Regions from separate parts of the Brevibacillus sp. WF146 genome, predicted to be linked through region 1. Evidence: a T-box and tRNA genes for the amino acid it is inferred to sense, from the RefSeq annotation. Region 1 holds a T-box; the other holds one or more tRNA genes.
The links. A T-box is a leader RNA that pairs with one kind of tRNA and senses whether it is charged. The one in region 1 lies ahead of ileS (isoleucine--tRNA ligase), so its partner is inferred to be a tRNA-Ile.

Region 1 (7,710 bases):
TCACGAACAGGCGCATCACGCGCAGCTTTTTCTTGATGATCAGGCCGGTCACGTACGCGACGATGCTCATCACCAGCAGCGGAATGGCCAGGAAGCCGCCCTTTAGCACACCGTCGATCTTGTACGTCTCCTCCAGCAGGTCGGACAGGTAAAAGAGCACGCCAAACAGCGTGAACAGGCAGATGCTGCCGATGAAGAACGCCGGCACCAGCCAGCGTCCGTGCTGCCGGAACACCTGCCCGATGGACTGCAGGTACTGGCTGACCTGCATCGGCTGTTTCTGCTGCCTGTTTTCCCGGGTACAGAACCAAAACAACAGCAGGACCGCTCCGCAGATGACCGGAAACGCCAGAAACACCATGTACCAGGAAAACATGGCCAAAAGCGCGCCCAAAACCGGACTGAGCACCTTGCCCAAACCGTTGGATGTCTCCATCAAGCCCAGCGCCCGGCTCTCCGCCGCCCCGTTAAACAGGTCGCCCACCATCGCCATCGCAATCGGGGCGGTACCGGCGGCGCCGATGCCCTGCAGGACCCGCCCGATCATGATGATCCCGTACGGCTTGTCCCACCAGAGCGCCGCCAATCCGGCCAAAAGACCGCCCGCCCCGTACAGGATCAGGGACAGGATCACGACAATTTTGCGTCCAAACCGGTCGGACAGATAGCCCGCCAGCGGAATCACGACGCCCGCCGCGATGGAAAACGCGGTAATCAACAGGCTCGTCTGCAGGCCCGTCAGTTGCAGCTTGGCTTTCATCGTGGGCAGGACGGGGATCAGCATCGAGTTTCCCAACACCATGACCAGCGGGATGCCCGCCAGTCCCATCAGGTTTTTCGTGTTCTGTGCCATACCGTACTCCCTCGCGTCACGCGTATGCGCTGCCATCCCAGCGCAACACATTGATAATCTGCCAATCCGGCTCGACGCCGATGCCCGCTCCCCCGGGCAGGGCCACCTGTCCGTTGACCGGGGTGACGGGAAACAGACGGGTAAACGGATTTTCCATGACGTCCCACTCCACCGGTTCGATGGGGTCGGCATCCATTTTGCTCCACGCCGGAAGACACGCCTGCGCGTATATCGCGTACAGACGAGCCAGCGATCCGTCAAACACGTGCGGAGAGACGCGGTGCCCGAACTGCCGCCCCACCTGCAAATTGAAGCGAAAGCCGTCCACTCCGTCGGCATGCATCGGATCGGGCTGGATGATGTCGACCGCTCCCTGTTTCAACAGCGGCAAATACTGGTGGCAGTGGATCAGGTTTTCTCCGCCGGCCAGCGGAATCGACAGCGCCTGCCGCAATTTGGCGTACTCCTCCGTCCGTTCCATCGGCATTGGTTCTTCCAGCCACATCCAGTTCTTATGACGGGAAAAGACCTGTTCCCACTGCCGGGCGGCGGCCAGATCGTAGCTTTGGTTGGCGTCTACCGCCACCTGGACGTCTGCCGGCAGCGACGCCATCAGCCGCTCGATGTGACGGCGGTCTTCCTGCCAGGAACGGCCCCCGATTTTCACCTTGATGCGGCGAAATCCGGCCTGCACCTGTTGTTCCACCAGCCGGACGGAATGCTCCGCCCAATCCGGCCGCTCGCTGTAGGATTGAAAGGACGCGTAAACCGGGATGCTGGTGTGGTACGCCCCTCCCCACAGCTCGCAGACGGACAAGCCGGCCAGTTTGGCAGCGATCTCGGTCAGGGCCATGCTGACCGCCGCCGCGGAGCGTTGATGCCATTTGCCGATGACCTCCACCAGGCGCAGGCGGTCCGTCACCCGTTTGCCCATGAGGTACGGAACGATTCGCTCGCGAAATCCCTTGTCCAGCGTCGGCAGCCAGTCCACCGCTTCTCCCCATCCGTCGGCCCCGGAGGTCGTGATGATGCGGATCAAGTAACAAGTGCGGTACTTCTTGCAGCCGTTGGCGTCGCCGTACGGCTGCGCCAGCCGATAGAGCAGCGGGTAGGTCTCCACGCGTTCGATCTGCATCTCATGTGCTCCTCACAACAGGTCGTCGCGTCCTTCGCGCTCCGCCCGCTCCCGCAGATACGCTTCGTAATCAAGGAACATGCCCTTTCCTTCCCCTTTGCGCATGTACTCCTCATAGGTGCCGCTGCGCATGAAATTGACGCTTTCCGGACCGTGGTAGCCGTCCATGTCCGTGTAGCCGATCTGCTCGACGGCCTCGACGGACCCGTCCGCCTCGTCGCTCTCCACGTACATCTCCTTGTAGTCGGTCTTGTCGTTGTCCACATAGGAAAACGGCGTGCTTGACGTTCCCCACGCCTCAACAATCTGCCAGGCGTCCTCTCCGTCGAAGCCGTTCTGCCCTTCCTTTTCGTCCAGCGAGGTGCGGCCAAACGGCGGCTGCAAAAACTCCTCCTCGATCGGACGGGACTCGTTGATGTTGGGCGCCGGCGCGTGTTCCTTGCAGGTTTGGGCGTGGGGCAGTGCCTCCAGCCGCTCTTCCGGGATGGGCTGCCCGCAGACGGTGCAGCGCCCGTACGTCCCTTCGTCCATGCGGGTGAGCGCCTGGTCGATCTCCTTTAGCGTCTCCCGGTCCAGACTGTCCAGCGCGAGGTCTTTTTCGCGCTCAAACAGCTCGCTGCCAATGTCGGCCGGGTGATTGTCGTACATGGAAAACTCCTGCAGGGATGTCGCCATCTGCTCCCGCATGCCGTAGTGGGCCTGCACCCGCTCCTCCAGCTCCCGCTTTTCCTGCAGCAGCCGCTCCCTGAATCCAGCCAGCTTCTCCTTGTCCACGCATGCCACCCTCCTCTGTTTGATTTCCTTGATGGGTAGTATGTCTTGCGGACAGTGAAAATAACCCTCGCCTGCCCCTCGGCAGTACCGGCAGCGGTTGGCCGCCTTTTTGGAGGGACCCGGCAGACAAAAAAACAGCCCTGCCTCACCACAGGGGCACAGGCAGGGCCGTACAGCTTGTCGGATGAAGTTATTCCGCCACGTGGGCGTAGTGTTCGTGTACAATTGTCGCGCAGCGCTTGCAGAGGGTCGGATGGGCGCTGTCCGCTCCGACGTCCTGCTTCACCACGCGGCAGCGTTCGCACTTGACACCGTCAGCGGGAGCGACGACGACCGCGATGCCTTCCAGCGCAGCCGCTTCGGCCGGCACGCTGGCACCGTGCGGATGCAGATCCACATGGGCGACGATGAACAGGTCGGCCAGGTCATCCATGGCGGACAAGACGCGTGCCACCTCTTCCGTTTGCGGATAGAGCGCCAGCTTGGCGTCGACGGAGTTGCCGAACACTTTGTTGCGGCGTGCTTCTTCCATCGCTTTCAGCACTTCGTCGCGCACCGCCAGGAACGCGTCCCACTTGCTCTCCATGTCTGCCGCGAAGCCGAGATGCTGTTCGTTTGCCTCCGGCATGTCGGTCAGCTGCACGCTTTCCTCGGCCACGCCCGGGATGTAGCTCCACACTTCGTCTGCGGTGTGCGGCAGGATCGGCGCCACCAGCTTCACCAGGTTCAACAGGCAGTCATACATGACGGTCTGCGCGGCGCGGCGCTTGATGCTGTCGGGCGCTTCCACATAGAGCCGGTCTTTGCAGATGTCCAGATAAAAGGCGGACAGGTCAATGACGCAGAAGTTGTGAACGGCGTGGAACACCGTGTGGAATTGATAGTCGTCGTACGCCTTGCGCACCCGTTTGACCACCTGCGCCGCCTTGGCCAGCACGTAGCGGTCCAATTCGCCCAGCTGCTCGTACGGGACGCGGTCCTTCGCCGGATCGAAGCCGTTCAGGTTGCCCAACAGGAAGCGGAACGTGTTGCGGATCTTGCGGTACACTTCGGCGATCTGGTTGAGGATCGCGTCGGAAATCCGCACGTCCGCCTGGTAGTCCACGGACGCTACCCACAGGCGCAGGATGTCCGCCCCCAGCTTGTCGATCACCTCTTGCGGCACGATGACGTTGCCGAGCGACTTGGACATTTTGCGTCCTTCGCCGTCGAGGGCGAAGCCGTGGCTCAGCACCGCCTTGTACGGCGCCGTCCCGTAAACGGCCACCGACGTGGAGAGCGACGAGTTGAACCAGCCGCGGTACTGGTCCGAGCCTTCCAGGTAGAGGTCAGCCGGCCATTTCAGCTCTTCCCGCTCTCTCAGCACCGCTTCGTGGCTGGAGCCGGAGTCGAACCACACGTCCATGATGTCCGTCTCTTTGCGGAACTCCGTGCAGCCGCACTTTTCGCAAGTCAGGCCCGGCGGCACCAGTTCGCTCGCTTCCCGGGCAAACCAGACGGAAGAGCCCTCTTTGCGGAACAGCTCCGCGATGTGGTCGATCGTCGTGTCGTTGATCACCGGCTCGTTGCAGGATTTGCAGTAGAAGATCGGAATTGGCACGCCCCAGACGCGCTGACGGGAGATGCACCAGTCGCCGCGGTCGGCCACCATGTTGGCCAGGCGCGTTTCGCCCCAGTGCGGAAGCCACTGCACGTTTTTGATCGCTTCCAGCATCTGTTCGCGGAAGCCGTCGATCGATGCAAACCACTGCTCGGTCGCCCGGTAGATGACCGGCTTTTTCGTCCGCCAGTCGTGCGGGTAGGAGTGGGTGATGAAGCCCAGCTTCAAGAGCGCTCCCGCTTCTTCCAGCTTTTGTGTAACCGCCTTGTTGGCGTCCTCGTAGAACATGCCTTCGAAGCCCGGCGCTTCGGCGGTCATCTTGCCCTCGTGGTCAACCGGACAGAGCACGCCGAGACCGTATTTCTGGCCGACGTTGAAGTCGTCTTCCCCGTGACCCGGAGCGGTGTGGACGCAGCCCGTACCGGCGTCCAGGGTGACGTGTTCGCCCAGGATCAGCGGGGACGGACGATCGTAAAACGGGTGCTTGGTCACGACGCCTTCCAGTTCGCTCCCCTTGAAGGCAGCCAGCACTTCCACGTTCCCCCAGCCGATCTCCTTGGACGCTGCTTCCAGCAGACCGCTCGCCAGCAGGAATTTGCGGCCGTCCGCCTTCACCACGTTGTACTCCAGTTCCGGGTGAATCGAGATGGCCAGGTTGGCCGGAATCGTCCACGGTGTGGTGGTCCAGATGACAACGCCGGTGTCCGTGTCCAGTTTGCCCTTGCCGTCGGTCACCTGGAAGCTGACGTAAATGGACGGCGAGCGCTTGTCCTTGTATTCGATTTCCGCGTCCGCCAAAGCCGTCTCAGACGACGGGGACCAGTAGACGCAGCGCAGCCCTTTGTAGATGTAGCCTTTTTTCGCCATCTCGCCGAAGATGCGGATCTGCCGCGCTTCATACTCCGGTTTCAGCGTCACGTACGGATTTTCCCAGTCGCCGCGGACGCCGAGCCGCTTGAACTGATCCCGCTGCTTTTCGATGTAGGACCAGGCGTACGCTTCACAGCGTTTGCGGAAGTCGTTTACCTCAATGTTGCGGCGGTCCAGCCCCTCGGCGTTGATGATCGCCTGCTCGATCGGCAGCCCGTGGGTATCCCAGCCGGGCACGTACGGCGCGCAGAAACCGGCCATCGACTTGTAGCGGACGATGAAGTCCTTGAGGATTTTGTTCAGCGCGTGGCCGATGTGAATGTTTCCGTTGGCGTACGGAGGACCGTCATGCAGAATGAATGCGGGACGTCCTTTTGTCCGCTCCTGCACTTTCCGGTAAATCTCCTGCTCATCCCAGCGGGCCTGTATCTGCGGTTCGCGGGTCGGCAGGTTGCCGCGCATGGGGAAGTCGGTTTTCGGCAGCGATAACGTTTTGCTGTAATCCATGGCCTGTTTTCACTCCTACTTGGTATCAAAATAAAAGCCTTCCCTCATCCCAAAAGGGACGAGAGAAGGCTCCCGTGGTACCACCCTGATTGAACGGAACGCATCCTGCCGCAAGCCGGCAGTCGCTGCTCCGCTCCACTCGTTTCATTCGTAACGGGAATGACGCGCTCCCTTACTCGCCCGCCGGACGTGACGTCGGTAGCAGGCTTTCAGTTGTGAACTCCCGGGTGATTTTCGGCGACGGCAGCTGGCCGGGCTTTCACCTCTCCCCGGCTCTCTGGGCAGCGCTTGGTCACGTACTCTTCCCGTTCATCGTTGGTACAGTGATGAAAAGTTTGCAAATATTATAGTACCATCATGGCCTGAACGTCAACGGTTTATTCCGCCAACAGGGCGGACGTCGTGGAATCAGCCTGCTCGAGATCGTCCCACGCCCCGTTTTCCAGCATCTCCAACTGGGCTTCGAGCAGGGTGCGGAAGCGCATCCGATAGACGGAGGCGCGCTTTTTCAACTCTTCGATTTCAATTGCGATCTTGCGGGATTTCGCCAGGGCTTCGTTGACGATCCGATCGGCGTTTTTCTCCGCTTCCTTCAGGATCAACTGCGCTTCCTTGCGGGCGTTGGACTTGACATCCTCGGCCGTTTCCTGGGCCACGAGGATGGATTTGCTCAGGTTCTCCTCCAGGCTCTTGTAGTGCTCCACCCGCTCGTTCAGCATGGCGACGCGCTCTTCCAGTTCCTTTTTTTCCTTTATCAGGAGTTCGAAGTCCTTGATCACCTGATCGAGGAACTCGTTCACTTCGTCAATGTTGTATCCGCGAAAACCCGTGCTGAATTCCTTATTGTGTATGTCCAATGGCGTTAAAGGCACATGAACCCCCCACTTTTCCCGGTAGTCGTACCCATTCTCTTCGACAGGCAGAGCCGCATTTCCTGCCGGATTTTGCAAAATTATTGAGCCTGCTCTCAGGTGAGTAGCCCGACGATCATGCGCAGCCGTCCACTCCGTGTCGGACCGGTCACGTCCAGCAGCTTGAACCGTCCGAATCCGGCCAGCGACACCATGTCGCCCGGCTCCAGCAGATGCGACGGGTCGTCCACCACTTTCCAGTTGACCTTCAGCTTGCCCGCCCGGATCGGCACCAGCGCCTTTGCCCGCGACAGGTTGTACACCTCGCCGACGACCGCGTCGACGCGCGGCGACGGAACAGTGACTGTCTTTTCCGCAAACCGGGGAGCGGGCGGCTGAAACGACTCCCAATCAATCCGCTCGAATTGGACCGGCGTCCGGTGAATATGCGTCACCTGGGAACAGACGAAATCGGCCACTTCTTCCGCGATGACGACATGGATCGCCTCCTCGGCCACGATCATGTCGCCGAACTTCTCCCGCTTCAGCCCCACGTTCAGGAGCGCTCCCATCACATCCCGGTGCTCCAGTGTCCGGAAGCGCTGGTCGGCGGCAATCCGCAGCAGGGCCAGGCGGTAGTCCTCCGGCTCGGGCACGAGGTAATCGGGATGGAGCAGCACGCGCACCCGCTCCGCTCCGTCGTAGCCCCCGCTGGCCGAAACGGAGACGTCACGCACCTGCGAGGTGAGGCTCTGCATGATCGCAAGCTGCCTCGGGTCCAGAAAATCAGTAAGGCGCATGGCCTGCTTCCGCTCTGTCAGCGTCAGCATCTCCAGCGCCCGTTCCGCAAAGGGACGTTCCTCTTTTCGAAAATGATCAAACACGCTCATGCTGTCACGCACCTCACAGCAGCAGTTGCTGCAGGATCGCATTGAGACCCCTGTGGGCGAAGTTGAGCGCGATCAGCGCCACGATCGGCGAGATGTCGATAAAGCCGAGCGGCGGGATAAAGCGGCGAAACGGCGCCAGAAACGGCTCCACCAACCGCTCCAGCAGTTGGCCGATGGGCGTTTCCCGCATCTGCGGCACCCACGACATGAGGACGTAGGCAATGACCATG
Region 2 (7,710 bases), 190 kb from region 1:
CACGGCTGGCGCGGCGAAGAGCCGTTTCACGCCATGCTGGGCACGCACACGGCACCGCTGTCCGCGGTGGAGCGGCTGCGGGAAATTGCGGCGAAGCGGAAGCGGTAAAAGGAGGGCAGAGGCCCCGAGCCATCAGGCAGCCCGCGGGCAGCCTCCTTACCTTCGTTTTTTTCTCGTCGTATTCCCGTGCCTTTTTGTCCAGATACAGATGGTTGTCGATGCCGTACACCTGCCCGATGGCAGTCAGGACGGTCATGAGGAAAAAGATCAATCCGTATGCGATCATAAACCGGTCCAGCGCAAAGCAGGCCACAATGGCGGCGATCAGAACGGCAAGCGCAGCCCACACGACTGTTTTCATGGCCATCCCCCTTTTTTGATTCGTTCACGTCGGATCATACGGCGTACTTGTATGTACGGAGGATGTTTTGGAACGTTTCGGAAACGGACAACCCCGCGTCCAGTAAGGGCCGCGGGGTTGTTGGCGGTGCGCCCGGCATGGGCGGTAGCTATAGGGTGAAAGTCCCGAACGGGGGTTGGCTGTACCAACCGTTAGCCTAAGGCAAGGGTGTCCGCCGCGAGGCGGAATCTGAAGGAAGCCGGCGGCAAAGTCCCGACCTGAGGTACACGAACCCGATTTGAGGCTGTTGTACTTGGGCGAGCCTGCCGCACAAGGTGAAGCCCCATACAGCCAAAGGGTACAACAGTAAATTGGGCAGGTACATGGGACGAAGGCTACCGCTCTTACCCGGGGAGGTCTGCATGGTACGCCTACTATCGTTGGCAACCGCCTCCGTGAGGGGGCGTTGAACATGCAGAAGTCAGCAGAGGCCATAGTACCCCAATCGGGGACGCCTGAGGGGGAAGGGCCGAACATCAAGTCAGCATATGTCCCAACCTCTTTCGATACGGTGTGTCGAAGCAGAATTCAGAACTGGAACTTCCTCTGGAGAGTAGGGGTGAAGCCCCGAGGGTACAGAGAAGGGCTGAGCATCGTACGGCAAGCTTGGCGACATGTGCGCGGAGGAAGGAGTATCGTTATGGATCTGCTGGAGAAGGTTCTGTCTCGGGACAACCTCACGGCCGCCCTCAAACGAGTGGAAGCCAACAAAGGCGCTGCGGGAGTCGACGGTGTTTCAACTGAACAACTGCGCGACTACCTTCGCCTGCACTGGGCGACCATCCGGTCGCAAATCGAGACGGAAACCTACAAACCGACTCCTGTTCGCAGGGTCGAAATCCCGAAACCTGACGGGGGAATACGGTTGCTAGGCATCCCTACCGTGGTAGATCGCTTCATCCAGCAGGCCATCCTGCAGGTATTGACTCCCATCTTTGACCCAGAATTCTCCGATTCAAGCCTCGGATTCCGCCCGGGTCGCCGCGCTCACAATGCTGTGCAGAGAGCGCAACAGTACATCAAGGAAGGATTCCGGTATGTGGTCGACATCGACCTGGAGAAGTTCTTCGACCGGGTCAACCATGACATCCTGATGAGCCGGGTAGCCCGCAAGGTGAAGGACAAGCGTCTCCTTAAACTAATCCGCGCTTACCTGCAATCCGGAGTTATGGTCAACGGAGTGTGCGTCTCAACGGAAGAGGGTACACCGCAAGGTGGCCCCCTGAGTCCGTTGTTGGCCAACATTCTGCTGGACGACTTGGACAAGGAACTGGAAAGGAGGGGACACCGTTTCTGCCGCTATGCGGACGACTGCAACATCTATGTCCGCACCAAACGCGCGGGGGAACGGGTAAAGGCGAGCGTGGAGCGATACTTGACCAGGGTGCTCAAACTCAAGATAAACCAACAGAAAAGTGCGGTAGATCGGCCGTGCAATCGAAAGTTCCTCGGCTTTAGCTTTGCTCCGGGAAAAGAGGCACGGATACGCCTGCATCCCAAATCGATCATCCGGTTAAAAGAACGAATTCGCCAACTGACCAACCCGCATTGGAGCATCCCTATACAGGAGCGAATTCAAAAACTCAACCAATACCTCATGGGATGGATCGGATATTTTGCGTTGGCTGAGGCGAAAACCCACCTCCTGCGGATTGAGGAATGGATTCGCCGAAGGCTCCGTCTCTGCCTGTGGACGCAATGGAAACGAATCCGTACGCGATACCGCGAACTTCGTTCCCTCGGTCTTCCCCACAGCAAAGCACTGGAGATTGCAAATACCCGCAAGGGTGCATGGCGAACAACCAAATCTCCGCACATTCACAAAGCCCTTGGTATTACCTACTGGCAACAACAAGGGCTCATGAGTTTGGTGCAGCGATATTTCGCACTTCGTCAAGCTTGATGAACCGCCGTATACCGGACGGTATGTACGGTGGTGTGAGAGGACGGGGGTTAGTCGCCCCCTCCTACTCGATTACTTAGTTTGTATCCAGTTTCTTTTCCATGGCGATGTGCTCAATGCCGGCTTCGTCGAACACGTCACCGTGCGGTTGGTAGCCGAGCTTCTCATAAAAGCGTTGGGCGTGGGTCTGGGCGTTCAGCTTGAGGCTGTGGTAGCCGAGACGGCGGGCGGTTTCCTCCATGGCCAGCATCAGCTCCCGGCCCAGGCCGGTGCCGCGCTCGCTTTTCAACACGGCGACCCGCTCCACTTTGCCCACACCGGGAGCGTACGGACGCAAACGGCTTGCCCCGACGGGCGTTTCCCCCGCGTAGGCGACGAAGTGAACGGTCCCTGTGTCCGGCCGGTCATGTTCGTCAATCTCCAGCTCTTCCGGCACCTGCTGTTCCTCGATAAACACGACCCGCCGCACCGACAGGGCATCGTTCATCTGCTTGTCAGACTGGACAGTCTCGATTTGGTACACCTGATTCATCGTCACGCTTCCTTTCGCTCTGCACAGAAGTTCCCTCCCCGCTAGCCGTGAAGGGGTTTTCGAACGGAGTCCGCTTGCATTCGCCCGCGCGGTATGTCCGCGTGGTTACTTTTTCAGCAGGAAGGTTTGATACACGCTCCAGATGCCGTCCTCCAACTGGTAAATCAAGTGGAAGCGGTCAATTTCCGAGGTCAGGTCGATCTTGACCATGCTCAGTTGGCTGGTCACGTCGCGCAGCTCGTCGTTGGACAGATCGCGACCGATGGTCAGATGGGGCACGTAGGCGTACGTTTCCGGGGTATTGACGCACTTGTTTACAATCTTTTCGTGCAGGGCCACAAACGGCTCCTTGTTCTGCACGGCAATGTAGATCACGTTGCTGGTCGGGTGGAACGACGAGATGCGGTGGAAATGAGCCGTAAAGCTTTCCGTCGATTGGGCTACCTGCTCGAGGTGGCTCACCAGTTCGGGCAGACGGGCGTCTTCCAGGTCAAAAGCCTCTTTCAGTCGGATATACGGCGGGATCAAAGCGTAGGTCGGGTCGTAGCGCTTTCGATACGAGTTGGCCACTTCTTGCACCTTGCTGGATGGGAATACGACGATACTGTATTTCATATGGAACCCCTCCTTCTTCACGTTTGAACATGCCATCATATCCAATTATTTTAACAGAAAATTCTCCATTTGTGTAATGTTATGCGTCAACCCGTATATTCCTCCCGCGACGGGACAGACTGTTAACAGCAGGGAGGTGTCCAATCCATCGTGAAAACAGCCATGATGATTACCTTTATGTTCCTCGTTCTTTTTCTGCTGGCGCTGCTTACCTTTACGATCATTACGGTCATCCGCAAAGCGGAATTCGAAGAGGCGCTCGTCTCGCCGGGAAAGGAAGACGGCACGCAGGAAGAACGACCACGGTAAGTTTACCCAAACAGCGTGCGCAGCATGCGCGGCAGGTTGGCCTGCCAATATCCCCACGTGTGGTCACCCGCAAAGGTCTCGTAAGCCAGGGTGACCCCTTTTGTTTCCAGGATGGCGCGCAGCCGTTCGTTGGCCGCGAGCAGGTTGAGCGTCCCGCGCGACGTCTCCACCGCCGTTTCGGCCGTCCCCACTTCCAGGTAGACGTGCAGGGAAGCAGGTAGATCCGTCTCTGCGACACGCCGGTTCAGCGCCTCATCCATCGCCGCCGACTGGCAGGCCACCTGGCCAAACGTGTGCGGATACGCCAGCGCCGTAAACACCGACACGACGCCGCCCAACGACTCGCCCAGCAGCGTCCGCGCCTGCCCCAGCGGGTGGGTGGAGTAGTGACGGTCCACGTACCCGACCGCCTCGACGGCCAAAAAGCGCCGGTAGGCCAGATGCTCGTCGCCGTCCGGATGGTAGCGCGCGTACCGTCGGGCCTTGTCCACCGGCAGGAAGACGGCGAGCAGGTCCGGGATCTCTTTCTCCCGGTGGTGCTGTTCCAGAAGCGTCGCCAGCCGGCCCAGCGACAGGTAGTCCTCGCCGTCCTGCACGTACAGGACGGGATAGGAGTAGAGCGGGGAGTACCGCTCGGGGGTGTAGATGAGGAGCCGTTCCGTGGTTCCCAGGCAATTGCTCGTCAGCGTGATTTCATTCAGCGGCACAGGGATATCCTCCTTTGGGTGTGCTGGTTTCATTATACCGGAGGGGAGGGGGCGGGGGGAAACCGGTCATTAGTTGGCAGGCAAGTCGGGCGTATGGCGCGATTGTGGGGTCTCTGGTTCGATCTTTGTCCCTGCTTCGATCTTTACCCTTGTTTCGTTTCTTTACGCTTGCTTCAGTCTTTGCCCTTGCCTCGATTACCATAAGCCTTGACCCATCTCGCCACATTTACCACCATGCAGCTCCTCCCTCGGACGGACACCCCGCCAGCCGAAAGATTGTCGCAATTCCGCCATCGTATGATACTATGATAGGGAATGACTTCACTCAATGGTGGAAGGGGTTGTCTCAATGAAGAAGCACGTACACAGCAGCGAAGTCAGAAATGCCGCCCTGACGCGTCTGGCGGAACGCGGCGTCACGGTGGAGGACATCGCCGAAATCGTCTATCTGATGCAGTCGCCGTACCATCCCGACCTGACCATGGAACCCTGCATTGAGAGCGTAAAAGCCGTTTTGGAAAAGAGGGAAATGCAGCACGCCATCCTCGTCGGCGTGGAATTGGATACATTGGCGGAAAAAGGCATGCTGTCCGAGCCGCTTCAAACCCTCATCGCGACGGACGAAGGCCTGTTCGGCTGCGACGAAACCCTGGCGCTCGGCTCTGTGTTCGGCTACGGGAGCATCGCCGTCACCACCTTTGGCCACCTGGACAAACATAAAGTCGGCGTCATCAAACGCCTGGACACCAAGCGCTCCGGACGCGTCCACACCTTCCTGGACGACCTCGTCGCCAGCATCGCCGCCAACGCCTCCAGCCGCATGGCCCACCGCCTGCGCGACGAACAGGAACAGCAGGCGGAGCAGGCGGAGATCCGGATTGAGGAGAAGAAGGCGGATCAGGCGGGGTGAAAAAGGGAGCGGACGGCTCCCGGGACAGCTTTCGCAAAATACGGTTACATGTGGATAGAGATGCAGCAGAAGAATTACCGGAAACAAAGCGAGAACAGGGCCATTCTCTTGCGCGTGTGGTAAGGCAGAGAATGGTTCTTTCTATGTCGGTAAAATTTTTTACTGGAATTTTGATTTTTCCTCTTGAAATCGAAAAGAAAATCCGGTATATTAAATCATGTGATCGGCGTCCGGTACGATTCGGGCCCTTAGCTCAGTTGGTCAGAGCGGTCGGCTCATAACCGATTGGTCGTAGGTTCGAGTCCTACAGGGCCCACCATGAGACAGGTGTTTGCGAAGTACATACGACATGATCCGGTAGCTCAGTTGGGAGAGCACCATCTTGACAGGGTGGGGGTCGCTGGTTCGAACCCAGTCCGGATCACCATAACAGAAATAGAAAAAAGCCTTGGTAATCAAGGCTTTTTTCTATTGTAATAGACTTAATTAACAATCTAGTATTGCAATCTGGGATGAAAATAATTAGTACCGCTGTCAGGAGTGTTTCCTTGGCTTTTGTTGAGTAGCCAATAACGTATCAAAAATTGTTTAGCCGATTCTTGGTCGCAGTTCGTAGAGTGCGACAGTAAATGTTTATGGGTGTCAAAATATTGGCGTGCCCTAGCAGCTCGGAGATAATTTTGGCGTATATTGCGATGAGGTTGATCGTTATAATCCTGACCGTGCTGGCAATGAGGGGAACCCTGTAGAGGTTAGCCACACTGAAGACAAAACCAAGCATCACCGTCTAAAAATGCTCCACAACTATTTTGGAATTCAATTTGCCAAGGATCACTATTTCGGTTAGCCAGTTCATCCAAGAATCCAGTGCATTTGTTTACTAAAAATGCTCAGCGGTGTTGATTAAATAGGAGCTGGAAACCGAAATGTACTACCAGGCTATGTTGCATGGTATTTGAACACGGACAAAGTAAAGGGAGAATTGTTGTTGAGGATCACAAACAGGAACCAACATTCCAAGCACCAACAAGCAAATAGTGGAGAATATTGAGTTTCCTGAACTGGATTTATCGAAACAACAGTTGATTACAGAGATACAGCAATTATATCTTAAAGAATAACGGCTGTATCAGCAACTAATGGCTGAAAAGCACAAGTTCTAAAGGTGGTTACACATCCCGTATAAAATGATCGAAATGTGAGGAGCTAACATGGAAAAAACAACGCAAGCCTATATAAATGCGGTTCTTTGGCAGGCATGTGACACATTCAGAGGGAAAATTGATTCCAGCATTTACAAGGATTATGTTTTGGTCATGCTGTTCGTCAAATATTTGAGCGATACATACAAAGAACGGCTTGAAGAGTACGTTAAACGATATAACGGTGATCAGGAACGGATTAAGCGGGCGATGTCCAGGGAGCGGTTTATCCTCGATGAATCCTCCACGTTCGATTACATTTACAGCAAACGGAACGATCCTGAAATTGGTGAGATCATCAACAAAGCTTTGGAACATATGGAAAATGAAAATACGGGAAAATTGCGGGGCGTGTTCCGTAATATCGACTTCAACTCCGAAGCGATTCTGGGAAAAACGAAAGAACGAAACGCGATGCTAAAAACGCTATTGGAGGATTTCGCCAAGCTGGATTTGCGTCCATCAGTGCTTGAGGACGAGGATATTATCGGTAACGCCTATCAATACATGATCAGTTTGTTTGCTAGCGATGCCGGCAAAAAAGGCGGAGAATTTTTTACGCCGCCAGAAGTATCAGAACTATTGGCGAGACTGGTCAAACCGCAGGAAAACGATCGGATTTACGACCCCACTTGCGGTTCGGGTTCCCTTCTGATTCGGGTGGTCAGACAAGTGCCAAGCCGAAAAGTGGCAGTTTATGGACAGGAACGGAACGGTCAAACCCATTCCCTGGCGTTGATGAACATGTATCTGCATGGCATTGACGATGCAAGGATTGAATGGGGAGACACCTTGGCCAATCCGCTTCATTTGAAAGACTGCAAATTGATGAAATTCCAGGTAATCGTCGCCAATCCTCCATTTTCGCTCGACAAATGGGCGATGGGCTTCGCGAGGGAAGGCATTAACGACGCAAAGTTCAAGATGGAAGCAAGCCTGGATCCACATGGGCGATTTGAATGGGGAGTGCCGCCTGCATCCAAAGGAGACTATGCTTTTGTCCTGCATATGCTCTATTCGCTTGCGGAAAACGGGCGAGCGGCGGTGATCCTACCCCATGGCGTGCTGTTCAGAGGCGCGAGCGAGGCGAAAATACGGAAAGAAATCATCAAGCATAATTTGCTCGATGCCG

Region 2: it has a tRNA-Ile gene. The T-box ahead of ileS (isoleucine--tRNA ligase) is inferred to sense a tRNA for this amino acid. The anticodon was not compared.

What each region holds. Positions count from the first base shown of each region.
Region 1 covers NZ_CP109943.1:1,691,756-1,699,465, reverse strand. The annotation lists gene A6764_RS08375 (MFS transporter) at 1-853, opposite strand, end outside; gene A6764_RS08370 (mandelate racemase/muconate lactonizing enzyme family protein) at 870-1,988, opposite strand; gene A6764_RS08365 (TraR/DksA C4-type zinc finger protein) at 2,001-2,762, opposite strand; gene ileS (isoleucine--tRNA ligase) at 2,953-5,739, opposite strand; T-box leader at 5,791-6,061, opposite strand; gene A6764_RS08355 (DivIVA domain-containing protein) at 6,117-6,611, opposite strand; gene A6764_RS08350 (YlmH family RNA-binding protein) at 6,707-7,480, opposite strand; gene A6764_RS08345 (YggT family protein) at 7,494-7,710, opposite strand, start outside.
Region 2 covers NZ_CP109943.1:1,500,545-1,508,254, forward strand. The annotation lists gene A6764_RS07345 (PHP domain-containing protein) at 1-108, shown strand, start outside; gene ltrA (group II intron reverse transcriptase/maturase) at 1,041-2,303, shown strand; gene A6764_RS07355 (GNAT family N-acetyltransferase) at 2,380-2,835, opposite strand; gene A6764_RS07360 (2'-5' RNA ligase family protein) at 2,941-3,450, opposite strand; gene A6764_RS07365 (hypothetical protein) at 3,601-3,759, shown strand; gene A6764_RS07370 (alpha/beta hydrolase) at 3,762-4,466, opposite strand; gene A6764_RS07375 (phosphatidylglycerophosphatase A family protein) at 4,816-5,376, shown strand; tRNA gene A6764_RS07380 (tRNA-Ile) at 5,619-5,695, shown strand; tRNA gene A6764_RS07385 (tRNA-Val) at 5,728-5,803, shown strand; gene A6764_RS07390 (type I restriction-modification system subunit M) at 6,588-7,710, shown strand, end outside.